One region of the Microbispora bryophytorum genome, then DNA from elsewhere that is predicted to be linked to it. Evidence: predicted binding sites of a transcription regulator. Region 1 holds the regulator's gene; each other region holds the start of a gene.
The links. The regulator LexA, encoded in region 1, represses DNA repair genes until DNA is damaged. The targets are predictions, from matches to a motif close to TCGAACANNTGTTCGA.

Region 1 (3,978 bases):
AAGTCGGCGAAGGTGATCGAGATGTCCATCGCGGTGATGATCAGCTCGGTGATCTTCACGAAGGCGCCGACGTCGAAGGAGTCGTCGTCACGCAGGAACTTCAGCAGGTTGATCGACGCGAGGTTGCACGAGGAGTTGTCCAGGTGGACGTACTCCGAGCAGGGGTTGCTGGCCGTGATGCGCCCGGTCTCCGGGCAGGTGTGCCAGTCGTTGATCGTGTCGTCGTACTGCAGGCCGGGGTCGGCGCACTCCCAGGCGGCCTGGGCCATCTTGCGGAACAGCGACCGCGCCTCGACCTCTTCGATGACCTCTCCGGTGAGCCGGGCCCGCAGGCCGAAGCTCCCGCCGGCCTCGACGGCGCGCATGAACTCGTCGGAGACCCGCACCGAGTTGTTGGCGTTCTGGTACTGGACGGACACGATGTCCTTGCCGCCGAGGTCCATGTCGAACCCGGCGTCGCGCAGCGCGCGGACCTTGTCCTCCTCGCGCGCCTTGGTCTCGATGAACTCCTCGATGTCGGGGTGGTCCACGTCGAGCACGACCATCTTGGCCGCCCTGCGGGTGGCGCCGCCCGACTTGATGGTGCCGGCGGAGGCGTCGGCGCCGCGCATGAAGGAGACCGGGCCGCTGGCCGTGCCCCCACTGGACAGCAGCTCCTTGGACGATCGGATGCGGGAGAGGTTGACCCCCGAGCCCGAACCGCCCTTGAAGATCACGCCCTCTTCCTTGTACCAGTCGAGGATCGACTCCATCGTGTCGTCCACGGCCAGGATGAAGCACGCGCTCACCTGCTGGGGGGAGAGGGTGCCGACGTTGAACCACACCGGGGAGTTGAAGCTGAAGATCTGGTGGATCAGCGCGTGCTTGAGCTCGTGGTCGAAGATCTCCGCGTCCTCGTCGGAGGCGAAGTAGCCGTTCTCGACGCCGGTCCTGGTGTAGACGCCCACGACCCGGTCGACGAGCTGCTTGAGGCTCGACTCGCGCTGGGGGGTGCCCACCGCCCCGCGGAAGTACTTGGTGGTGACGATGTTGGCCGCGTTGACCGACCAGGAGTCCGGGAACTCCACGCCGTGCTGCTCGAAGTTGACCGAGCCGTCCCGCCAGTTCGTCATCACGACGTCGCGCCGCTCCCAGCGGACCTCGTCGTACGGGTGAACACCCGGGGTGGTGAAGATGCGCTTCATCTTCAGGCCCTTGCGCGGGCGCTTGCCCGGCCGACCCCCCGCACCCGATACGGTGCCGCTCACGGTCTCCGTCATGACTTCCCCCTCCCAGGGCCCGATGGAGCCCCTTCTCCGGACCACGCTCGTTATAACCACATCGTCGCGCCGCGCCGTCGCGCGCCGCCGCCCGCCTCGTCCCGGTCCCCCGGAAGGCGCCTACTCCTCGCCCGCCGTGCCGTGGGCCACGCGGAGCCGCTCGATCTCCGCCTCGAAGTCCGCAAGCGTCTCGAAGCTGCGGTAGACCGACGCGAAGCGCAGGTAGGCCACCTCGTCGAGGTCACGGAGCGGGCCCAGGATGGCCAGGCCCACCTCGTGGGAGGCGATCTCGGCCGCGCCGGTGCCCCGGATGCTCTCCTCGACGCGCTGCCCGAGCTGGGCGAGGGAGTCCTCGCCGACCGGGCGTCCCTGGCAGGCCCGCCGCACGCCGGCGATGACCTTCTCCCGGGAGAACGGCTCGGTGACCCCGCTGCGCTTGCTCACCATCAGCAGTACGGTCTCCTGCGTGGTGAACCTGCGCCCGCACTCGGGACAGGTGCGCCGGCGACGGATCGCCGCCCCGTCCTCGGCCGCGCGGCTGTCCACGACCCGGGTGTCCGGGTGGCGACAGAACGGACAGTGCACGTCATCGCCTCCCTGAACGCCCATCCTGAACACAAGGTGTGGTGAACTTACACCGGTGTGACTACTAGATGTTGTGGTCCAACCGTAGGAGCGCCCGACCTTGAACGCAAGTCGAACCGGCGTTGGCCATGGAAGTTCCTGTTCGGCGCGCGTGTCGCGCCTCCAGTCACGGCCGCACCACCTGCCCCACCGGCGCGGAATACGCCCTTTACCCGCCTTTCCCCAGCCCATTTCCGCACGGCCCCTGACCTGGGCGTACTGCGGCCAGAGAAGATCGGGTAAATCGAACACGGGATCGATCGAACTCCCGTACGATGAGGTGGACGGCGAGATCGGTGATTTCGCTGGATATCGAACAATTGTTTGACGGCGATCTTGAATCGCGGTACGGTCGCTCTGTGCGACATGAGGAACACGGATCGAGAGGTGGCATCGTGAGTGACCGAAGTGAGCAAGCGGATGGCGTCAGCGACCTCGCGGTTCGCAGGCGCGACTCGCTTGGCCTCACCCCCAGGCAGCGGAAGATCCTTGAGGTGATCCGCGACTCGGTCCAGCAGCGCGGCTATCCGCCGTCCATGCGGGAGATCGGGGAAGCGGTCCAGCTGACCAGCACCTCCAGCGTGTCGCACCAGCTCACGGCGCTCCAGCGTAAGGGCTACCTCCGGCGTGATCCCCATCGGCCCCGGGCCCTGGAGGTCCGGCTGCCGGGCGAGCCGGTGCTGTGGGTGGACCCGGACGCCACCTCCGAGGAGGAGGCCGGGTTCAACCGGCCCACCGCGGCCTACGTGCCGCTGGTCGGCCGCATCGCGGCCGGTGGGCCCATCCTCGCCGAGCAGAGCATCGAGGACGTGTTCGCGCTGCCCAAGCAGCTCGTGGGCGAGGGCACGCTGTTCCTGCTCCAGGTCTCCGGCGACTCGATGATCGAGGCCGCCATCGCCGACGGCGACTGGGTCGTGGTGCGGCAGCAGCCGGTCGCCGACAACGGCGACATCGTGGCCGCGATGATCGACGGCGAGGCCACCGTGAAGACGTTCAAGCGCAAGGACGGGCACGTGTGGCTGGTGCCGCACAACCCCAACTACGAGCCGATCCCGGGCGACGAGGCCACCGTGCTCGGCAAGGTCACGGCCGTCCTGCGCAAGCTGTAGCCGCGCCGGCGCCCCGCGGTACAACGCACCGCGGGGCGCGGCGGCCGCCTTTCAGGCGGTCAATTATCGGCAATTAGGGTGAGTCGGGTGAAACTTGACTCACTGTCCCTGGACGCGGCCCGCCGGCGTGACGGAATCAAATGGGCCCACGCCGCATCCGGCGTCATCCCCGCCTGGGTCGCCGACATGGACTTCCCCGTGCCCGAGGCGGTCACGGAAGCGATCGCGAGACGTGCCGCCACGGACCTCGGCTATCCCGCCTGGCTGGAGGAGCCCACCGCCGGGCCCCTGGCGGAGGCGTTCGCCGAGCGCATGGAGGCGCGGTACGGCTGGCGAGCCGATCCGGCGCACGTGCGGTCCTACACCGACCTCAACCAGGCCCTCCAGGTGCTGCTGCACGTCATGACCGACCCCGGCGACGCGGTGGCGCTGCACGTTCCGGCCTACGACCCCTTCCTCACCACGATCACCGCGATGAACCGCCGCCTGGTGCCCATGCCGCTGACGGCCGACGGCAGGTTCGAGGTGCCCGGTGCGCCCGTCCGGGTGCTCCTGCTGGTCAACCCGCAGAACCCGTCGGGCCGCTCGTTCACCCGTGAGGAGCTCGATGCGGTCGCGGCGTACGCCGACCGGCACGGCACGCTGGTGATCTCCGACGAGATCCACGCCGACCTGACGTACGCCCCTGCCCGGCACATCCCGTTCGCCACGATCCTGCCCGAGCGCACGGTCACGCTGACCTCCGCCAGCAAGGCCTTCAACATGGGCGGACTGCACTGCTCGGTCGCCCACATCGGCGCGAAGGACGCCAGGGACGCGCTCGGCCGCCAGCCCGCCCACATCTACGGGGCGCCCAGCGTTCTCGGCGTGGAGGCCACAGTCGCGGCGTGGCGGCACGGCGACGCGTGGCTGGAGGAGGTGCTGGCGATCCTGGACCGCAACCGCAGGCGCATCGCCGAGCGGCTCCCGTCGGTGGGGTACCGCAT
Region 2 (3,978 bases), on a different contig from region 1:
CGACGTGCTGCTGTGCGAGGAGGGCGACGATCAGGACATCCTGCGTACGGCGATCGGCGCGGGCAAGGTGGAGCACTTCGGCCGCAGGCAGCCGACGCTGGCGGAGATCTTCAGGGAGGCGGTGGCATGAACGGCCTGTGGCTGGTGGCCCAGCGGGAGATCCGCACCCGCATCAGGACGAAGTCCTACCTGATCAGCCTGGCGGTCAGCGCGGTCCTGGTGGCCGCGCTCGCGTTCCTGCCCAAGGTCCTGGGCGGCGACGACAGCTACGACGTCGGCGTGGTGGGCCAGGCGCCCCCGCCCGCGGCCCAGCTCGCCTACTCCCGGCTGCCGGACGAGGCGGCCGCCCGAAAGGCCGTGGTCGACGGGGACGTCGACGCGGCCCTCGTCAACGGGGACAAGGTCCTCGCGAACGGCGAACTCGACCAGCGGCTGGGGCTGATCCTGGAGAGCGTCCACCGCGACGCCCAGATCAGGGCGGCCGGTCTCACGATCACGCCGCTGACGGTGGAGTCGGTCGGCGCCGACGCCCGCTACGAGGGCGTGCGCACCGGCATCGCCACGCTGATCGTGATGGTGCTGTTCTTCCTGCTCATCTACTCCGCGATGTTCGTCGCCATGGGTGTGGTGGAGGAGAAGGGCAGCCGCATCGTGGAGATCCTGCTCACCTCGGTGCGCCCCTGGCAGCTCCTGGGCGGCAAGATCGTCGGGCTGGGCGCGCTGGGGCTGGTCAACCTCGTCGTGGTCATCGCCGCCGGCCTGGCGGCGTCGTCCGCGACCGGCTTCACGGCCGACCTGCCGCCTGGAATGGGGGGAATCGTGGTCAGCGCGGTCATCTGGTTCGTGCTGGGCTACGCCTTCTTCTCGGCGCTCGCCGCCGCCTTCGGCTCGCTGGTGTCGCGGCAGGAGGAGCTCAACACCGTCCTGACGCCGATGACCATGCTGATGATGTTCACCTACCTGACGGCCTACTTCGCCGCCGTCGAACCGGCGGGCACGGTCGCGCGCGTGCTGTCGTTCGTGCCGCCGTTCTCCTCGATGGTCATGCCTGTACGCACGGCGGCCGTCGACGTGCCGCTCGGGGAGATCCTCGTCGCCGGAGCGCTCATGGCCGTGGCCGTGGTGGCCGTCCTGCTGGGCGCGGCCCGGGTCTACCGGCGGGCGGTGCTCCGCACCGGCGCCCGGGTCAGGCTGGGTGAGGTCGTCCGCTGACGGCGGGGGCGCCGGCGCAGGATCAGGGGTGCGGTGAGAGCGTGCGGCCGATCAGTTCGGCCGCACGCCCGGGGTCGTCGGCGCTCTCCTGGCCGCCCGGTGCCCACAGGAACATCCAGCCTTCCCTGGCAGGCGTCGCGAAGACGACCGTCTGCCTGCCGGTGCCCGGGTGCCGGACGGACAGGACCGGATCGTCCGTCCCGAGCAGTTGCGCGGACATGCCGTGCTCGCGGAGCCGCGCCGCGAGCGCCTCAAGCCGGGCCAGGCGCTGTCCGCTGTAGTCGCCGGTGCCCGTCACGTGGCCCCTCCAGCGGGGAGATTCAGCTTTGCTACAAGGATCGTCCCAGGTCAACGCGCTGGCAACCATGGCAGAGTAACGCCCGGGAATGTAACGGTGCGGTCGGGATACCGTTCGTCCCCGGACTCGGTGGCGGTTCTGGCATGTGATCGAACAGTCGTTCGGCTATATTGGACTGGTCGCCGCCGGGGTGCGCGCCGTCAGGTCGCCGGGGCGCGACAGGCTCCCGGTCCGCCCTCCGTGGGGCGGGCTGCGGGAAGCTCCGGAAAATGTCGGTGGCACCCCGTAGCTTTTCGGTGACCGAGCAGACGACCACCCTTCAGGGGGCACCCAATGGCAATCAACGACCGCGAGAAGGCCCTTGAGACCGCCCTCGCACAAATCGAGCGGCAGTTCGGCAAGGGCAGCGTCATGCGCCTCGGAGACGACGCGCGTGCCCCGATCGAGGTCATCCCCACCGGTTCCATCGCTCTCGACGTCGCCCTCGGCATCGGTGGCTATCCCCGCGGCCGAATCGTCGAGGTGTACGGCCCCGAGTCCTCCGGTAAGACGACGGTCGCCCTGCACGCCGTGGCCAACGCCCAGAAGGGCGGCGGCATCGCGGCGTTCATCGACGCCGAGCACGCCCTCGACCCCGAGTACGCCAAGAAGCTGGGCGTCGACGTCGACGCGTTGCTCGTCTCCCAGCCGGACACCGGTGAGCAGGCGCTGGAGATCGCGGACATGCTGATCCGCTCCGGCGCCGTCGACATCATCGTGATCGACTCGGTGGCGGCCCTCGTGCCGAAGGCCGAGATCGAGGGCGAGATGGGCGACAGCCACGTCGGTCTCCAGGCCCGCCTCATGTCGCAGGCACTGCGCAAGATCGCCGGAGCGCTGAACCAGACCCGGACCACCGCCATCTTCATCAACCAGCTCCGCGAGAAGATCGGCGTCATGTTCGGAAGCCCCGAGACCACCACAGGTGGCAAGGCGCTGAAGTTCTACGCGTCGGTGCGGCTGGACGCGCGCAGGATCGAGACGCTCAAGGACGGCACCGAGCCGGTCGGTAACCGGACCCGGGTGAAGGTCGTCAAGAACAAGATGGCCCCGCCCTTCCGCCAGGCCGACTTCGACATCCTGTACGGCATCGGCATCTCCCGCGAGGGCGGGCTGATCGACATGGGCGTCGAGCACGGGTTCGTGCGCAAGGCCGGCGCCTGGTACACGTACGAGGGCGACCAGCTCGGGCAGGGCAAGGAGAACGCCCGCAACTTCCTGAAGAACAACCCCGACATCGCCAACGAGATCGAGAAGAAGATCAAGGAGAAGCTCGGTGTCGGGCCGCGGCTTGACACGCCGAGCGAGCCCCCCGCCGCCCCGGCGGCGCCGGCCCCCACGTCGGGCCGGGGCAGCAAGGCGGCCAGTGCGCCCAAGCCGGGTGACGTCTGAGCGCAGGCATGAGGCGCGACGAGCCCTCCGGCCCGTACGACGAGATCGGGCCGGGGGACTGGAACTCGGGACCCTGGGGGCCGGCCGAAGATCTACCCGGATCGGCTGAGGACGCCTCCGCGACGATCGCCGCTCTGCGTGCGGAGATTCTGCGTGCGGAGGCAGGGCATGCGGAATTCGGGCATGCGGAGAACGGGCGTGCGGAGAACGGGCAGGAGGCCGGCCGGGCCGGACGCCGCCGTCAGGGACGTGGCGGCCGGCGGGGAGAACGGGCCGGCCTGAGTACACGGGCAGGCCTGGGAGAACACGCTCCGGGAGAACACCACGCTCCGGGAGAACACGCTCCGGAAGACCAAGCTCTGGGAGAACACGAAGCTCCGGAAGATCGGGCGGGCCTGTGGGAACGGGCGGCTCCGGGAAACCGGGCGGGCCAGGGAGGACGTGGAGCGCCGCGGAGCCGGGGAAGGCGGGAGAGGTCCGGCGGGTGGCTTCCCGACGGGCCGCAGGAGGGCACGGCGGCAAGCGAGGGACCACCGGCCGACCCCGAGGCGGTGGCCAGAGCCATCTGTCTGCGGCTGCTGACGATGGCCCCCAAGACCCGGGCCCAGCTCGCGGAGGCCCTGCGCAAGCGGGACGTGCCCGAGAAGGCGGCGAACGCCGTGCTGGAGCGGTTCTCCGAGGTCGGGCTCATCGACGACGAGGCGTTCGCCGCCGCGTGGGTGAGCTCCCGGCACACCGGTCGCGGGCTCGCCCGCCGCGCGCTCGCCCAGGAGTTGCGGCAGCGCGGCGTGGCCGAGGAGACGGTCAAGGACGCCGTCGGGCGGCTCGATCCGGACGAGGAGGCCGAGACCGCACGCAGGCTGGTGGACCGGAAACTGGCCGCCACCCGCGGGGTGGAGCCGCGGGCGCGCATGCGGAGATTGGCCGGCATGCTGGCCCGCAAGGGCTACTCGCCGGGGCTGGCCTTCCGTGTGGTCCGAGAGGCGATCGAGGCCGAGGGCAGCCCGTCAGATGAACTTCCGGATACCTTCGAGTGA
Region 3 (3,978 bases), on a different contig from region 1:
ACCGCGGCGGCCGATGAGGCCGTCTGGGTGCCGGAGGGTCGGTTCACGCGAGGCTCCTTCGCTCACCTCCCCTGGAATCCAGAGGATCGTTCGACGATTCATCGATTCTCTTGCACGCATCGCCACGTTGCTGATCGACCGGGCACGGCCGGCACGGGTGGGTGCGACAGAACCGGATGCCCGCCCGCCGCGTCCTACGGATATGCGGACGCGGATTCTGTGGGTGACGGCGGCGCTGGCCGCGATGGTGCTGCCGGCGGCGTGCGCGTCGACCACGCCTCGCGATCTGGAGACCTGGAACGAGACCGACGCCGCGGCAGCCTCGGCCGCCGCGCGGGAGCGGCCGTCGCCCTCCTGCCTGACCGGCTCGCCGACGCCGCGGCCGAGCCCCATCCGGGGTGGCGGGTGGCGCGTCGCCTACTACGACTACCGTGACCGCATCAGGGGCCTGGCCGTGACCCGCGAGGGGACCGTGTGGGCGGCCGGCGCGCGCGTGCCGGAGCCGTGCGGACCCGAGACGAAGGCGCCGCTGGTGCTGCGCGGGGACGGCGGGCGGTGGCGCGAGGTTCCGGCCCCGCCGCTGACCGAGCCGCGCGCCGTGGCCGCCTCATCCGACCGCGACGTGTGGCTGTTCGGCGAGAACGCCGCCGCGCGCTGGAACGGCCGGAGGTGGACCGTGGCGCCCGGTCCGGGTGCGGAGCCGCAGCGGGTGCACGCGACGGCCTCCGGCGACGTCTGGGCGATCCTGAACGCGAACTTCCTGTACGGAGCAGGGGGAGCCGAGGGCGCCTGGGAGTCCCGGGCGGAGCTGCGGCACTGGGACGGCACGAGATGGCGCACGGCCCGGCCGCCGCTGGTGGCCAAGGGACTGGACGGCCTGCCCGGCGGCGAGGTCTGGGTGGCCGGTTCCAGCCGCGGCAGGGCCGCCGTCGCCCGATGGAACGGCTGGTCCTGGAGCACGGTCCCGCTCCCCGCGGTCCCCGCGTTGCACCGAGCCTCCGCACCGCACGGGGGCCAGCTCTCCGAGCTCGTGGACATCGCGGTGGACGAGTCGGGCGGGGTGGCCGCCGTCGGCTGGGTCGCGTGGGTCTGCGGCACCGAGGAGGAGGACGTGACCTACTGCGGCAGCACGCTGTTCCTGCGGCGGGAGAACGGACGGTGGAGCTACAGCCTGCCGTCCGAGCCCGAGCTCGATCCCCAGCTCCGGCTGGAGGCCGACGGCAAGGGCGGGTTCTGGCTGTTCTACGCGAAGAACGAGTGGAACACGGCGGTCGGTCACCTGTCGGGCGGAAAGTGGACGTACGGGACGTTTCCGGCGGGCCCGCTCGGGCACACCCGGGTGGCGGCCATCGTCGGCGAGCCGGGGGCGGCGCGCGTCTGGGCGGCGGTGGCGGACGACACCGAAGCGGAGGAGCCGCCCTACCGGGGCGGCGGGATCTGGCTCGGCGAGTGATCCGCCGGCGGGCGCGCTTCCTGGGATTTCGCACCCGGGAACGGGCCGCGCCGACTTGCGTTCACCCCGCTGGGAACGTATGTTCGAAGTAGCGGCGATTCTGCCCGAATCATCCGCCCGTCTTCCCCCGGGTGGCCACGAAGCCACAGGGAGAAGGAGTCTTGAGCAGACTTTACGGCGATCCGATCGAGGTGTGGGTCCGGGACGGGCGCCCTGCTCAGTTCGTCTGGCGTGACCGGCTCTACACCGTCCGCGAGATCCAGGACCACTGGGTGGTCGTCAGGGAATGGTGGAAGACCTCGGACGCCGATCCCGGCGAGCGGCGCTTCTGGCGAGTGGGGGCCGCGGCCGGCAAGGAGGTCGGGACCTATGAACTGCGCTTCGACACCGCCAGCGGCGGCTGGCTCCTGCTGAGGGCCTGGGACTGATGGGAACGCTCCAGCTCCCCACGACCGGGGGACGGGCCGCTGGAGGACGGAACGCCGGACGGGCCGGGGGGCGGACGGGGGTGCGCCTGTGACGCACGCCTTCGCCCACCTGCACGTGGCGTCCGCCTTCTCACTGCGGTACGGCACCGCGTTCCCGGCCGCCCTCGTCCGGCGGGCCGCCGAGCACGGCATGGACACGCTGGCGCTGACCGACCGCGACGGCCTCTACGGCGCGGTCAAGCACGTCATCGCCTGCCACGAGCAGGGCGTCCGCCCGGTCGTCGGGGTAGATCTCGCCCTCGACGGCGCCTCTTCCACGCCGGGTTCTTCCACACTGAGTTCTTCCACGCCGGGTTCTTCCACGCCGGGTTCTTCCACGCCGGACGACCTGTTCGGAGGCGGCCTGCCGTCCGGCCGCCGCACCGGACCCAAACCCGGGCACGGGCACGGACCCAAACCCGGGCACGGGCACGGACCTGGGCACGGGCACGGGCACGGACCTGGGCACGGCGGAGGGACGGCGGCCGAGCCGGCGCGGGTCGTCGTGCTCGCGCGCACGAACGGCTGGGCCGCGCTGTGCCGCCTGGTCACGGCCGCCCATTACGCGGGGGAGCGCGGCGCGCCGTACGTCACGCCGGGGATGGTGGCCGAGCACGCGACCGGCCCGGACGGGGAGCCGCGGCTGACCGTGCTGCTCGGGCCCCGCTCCGGCGTCGGCCGCGCGGTGGCCGAGCGGCGCGACGACCAGGCCCGCGCCCTGCTGGCCGCCTGGCGCGCGGTGGTCCCCGACCTGGTCGTCGAGGTCTCCGACCTGTACGGCTACCGCGACGCGAACACCGCCGCCCGCATGATCGGGCTGGCCGACTCGATGGGCGTGCCGGTCGTGCTGACCAACGCGGTCCGCTACCTGGACGCCGCCGACCACCAGATCGGCAACGTGCTCGACGCGGCGCGCAAGCTGGTGCCCCTCGACGGGCGGCACCTCGACGACCCCACGGCTCACGCGTACCTCAAGGACGGCGCCGGCATGGCCCGGGTGGCCGCGCGGATCTGCGGCGGCGACACCGGCCGGGCCGCGCGGCTGCTGGCCGAGACGCGCCGCGTGGCCGACCGGTGCGTGCTCGACCCCGTCGAGGTCGTGCCCCTGCTCGACCCCGAGCGGCCCCGGCTCCACCTGCCGGAGGTCGGCGAGGACCCGGTGCCCCTGCTGCGGCGCCGCTGTGAGGAGGGACTGGCCCGGCGGGGCCTGGAGCGCTCGGCCGAGGCCCGCGACCGGCTCGCCGCCGAGCTCCACGTCATCGAGAAGAAGCGGCTGTCGGGCTACTTCACGTCCGTCGCCGGCATCACGGACATGATCCGGGGGATGGGCGTGCGGTGCGCGATCCGCGGCTCGGGGGCGGGCAGCCTGGTCAACTACCTGATCGGCATCGGCGAGGTGGATCCGCTCGAACACGGCCTGCTGATGGAGCGCTTCCTGTCGGAGGGCCGCAAGGGCCTGCCCGACATCGACATCGACGTGGAGTCGGCCCGCCGCCTCGACTGCTACCGCGCGATCCTCGACAGGTACGGCGAGGACCGGGTGGCCTGCGTGTCGATGATGGAGACCTACCGCGCCCGCAGCGCGATCAGGGACGTCGGCGCCGCCATGGGCCTGCCGCCGCACGAGATCGACGTCATCGCCAAGGCGTTCCCGCAGGTGCGGGCCAGGCAGATCAGGGCCGCGCTGTCCGACCTGCCGGAGCTGCGCGACAGCGGGCTCAACGACCGGTCGCTGGAGACCGTGTTCCGCCTGGCGGAGCGGCTCGACGGGCTGCCCCGGCACATCGCGCTGCACCCCTGCGGCGTGCTGATCGGCAACTCCACGCTGCGCGACCGCACGCCGGTCGAGCGCAGCCTGCTGGAGTTCCCGATGTCGCAGTTCGACAAGGACGACGTCGAGGAGGCGGGCCTGCTCAAGCTCGACGTGCTCGGCGTGCGCATGCAGTCCGCCCTGGCGTACGCCCTCCAGGAGGTCGAACGGGTCGAGAACCGGAAGATCGACCTGGACGCCGTCCCGCGCGACGACACCGAGACCTACGACATGATCCGCGTCAGCCG

Region 2: recA (recombinase RecA) is a predicted target of LexA. The motif match lies at 1,660-1,675, and genes of this name have one in related genera.
Region 3: ACGFIB_RS21265 (DUF6504 family protein) is a predicted target of LexA. The motif match lies at 1,525-1,540, and genes of this name have one in related genera.

What each region holds. Positions count from the first base shown of each region.
Region 1 is NZ_JBICTF010000003.1:105,822-109,799, reverse strand. It holds gene ACGFIB_RS09925 (vitamin B12-dependent ribonucleotide reductase) at 1-1,259, opposite strand, end outside; gene nrdR (transcriptional regulator NrdR) at 1,380-1,844, opposite strand; gene lexA (transcriptional repressor LexA) at 2,276-2,992, shown strand; gene ACGFIB_RS09910 (MalY/PatB family protein) at 3,080-3,978, shown strand, end outside.
Region 2 is NZ_JBICTF010000001.1:849,643-853,620, reverse strand. It holds gene ACGFIB_RS03985 (ABC transporter ATP-binding protein) at 1-130, shown strand, start outside; gene ACGFIB_RS03980 (ABC transporter permease) at 127-1,212, shown strand; gene ACGFIB_RS03975 (hypothetical protein) at 1,235-1,510, opposite strand; gene recA (recombinase RecA) at 1,844-2,941, shown strand; gene recX (recombination regulator RecX) at 3,337-3,978, shown strand.
Region 3 is NZ_JBICTF010000006.1:87,301-91,278, reverse strand. It holds gene ACGFIB_RS21275 (hypothetical protein) at 1-47, opposite strand, end outside; gene ACGFIB_RS21270 (hypothetical protein) at 203-1,453, shown strand; gene ACGFIB_RS21265 (DUF6504 family protein) at 1,615-1,881, shown strand; gene ACGFIB_RS21260 (DNA polymerase III subunit alpha) at 1,970-3,978, shown strand, end outside.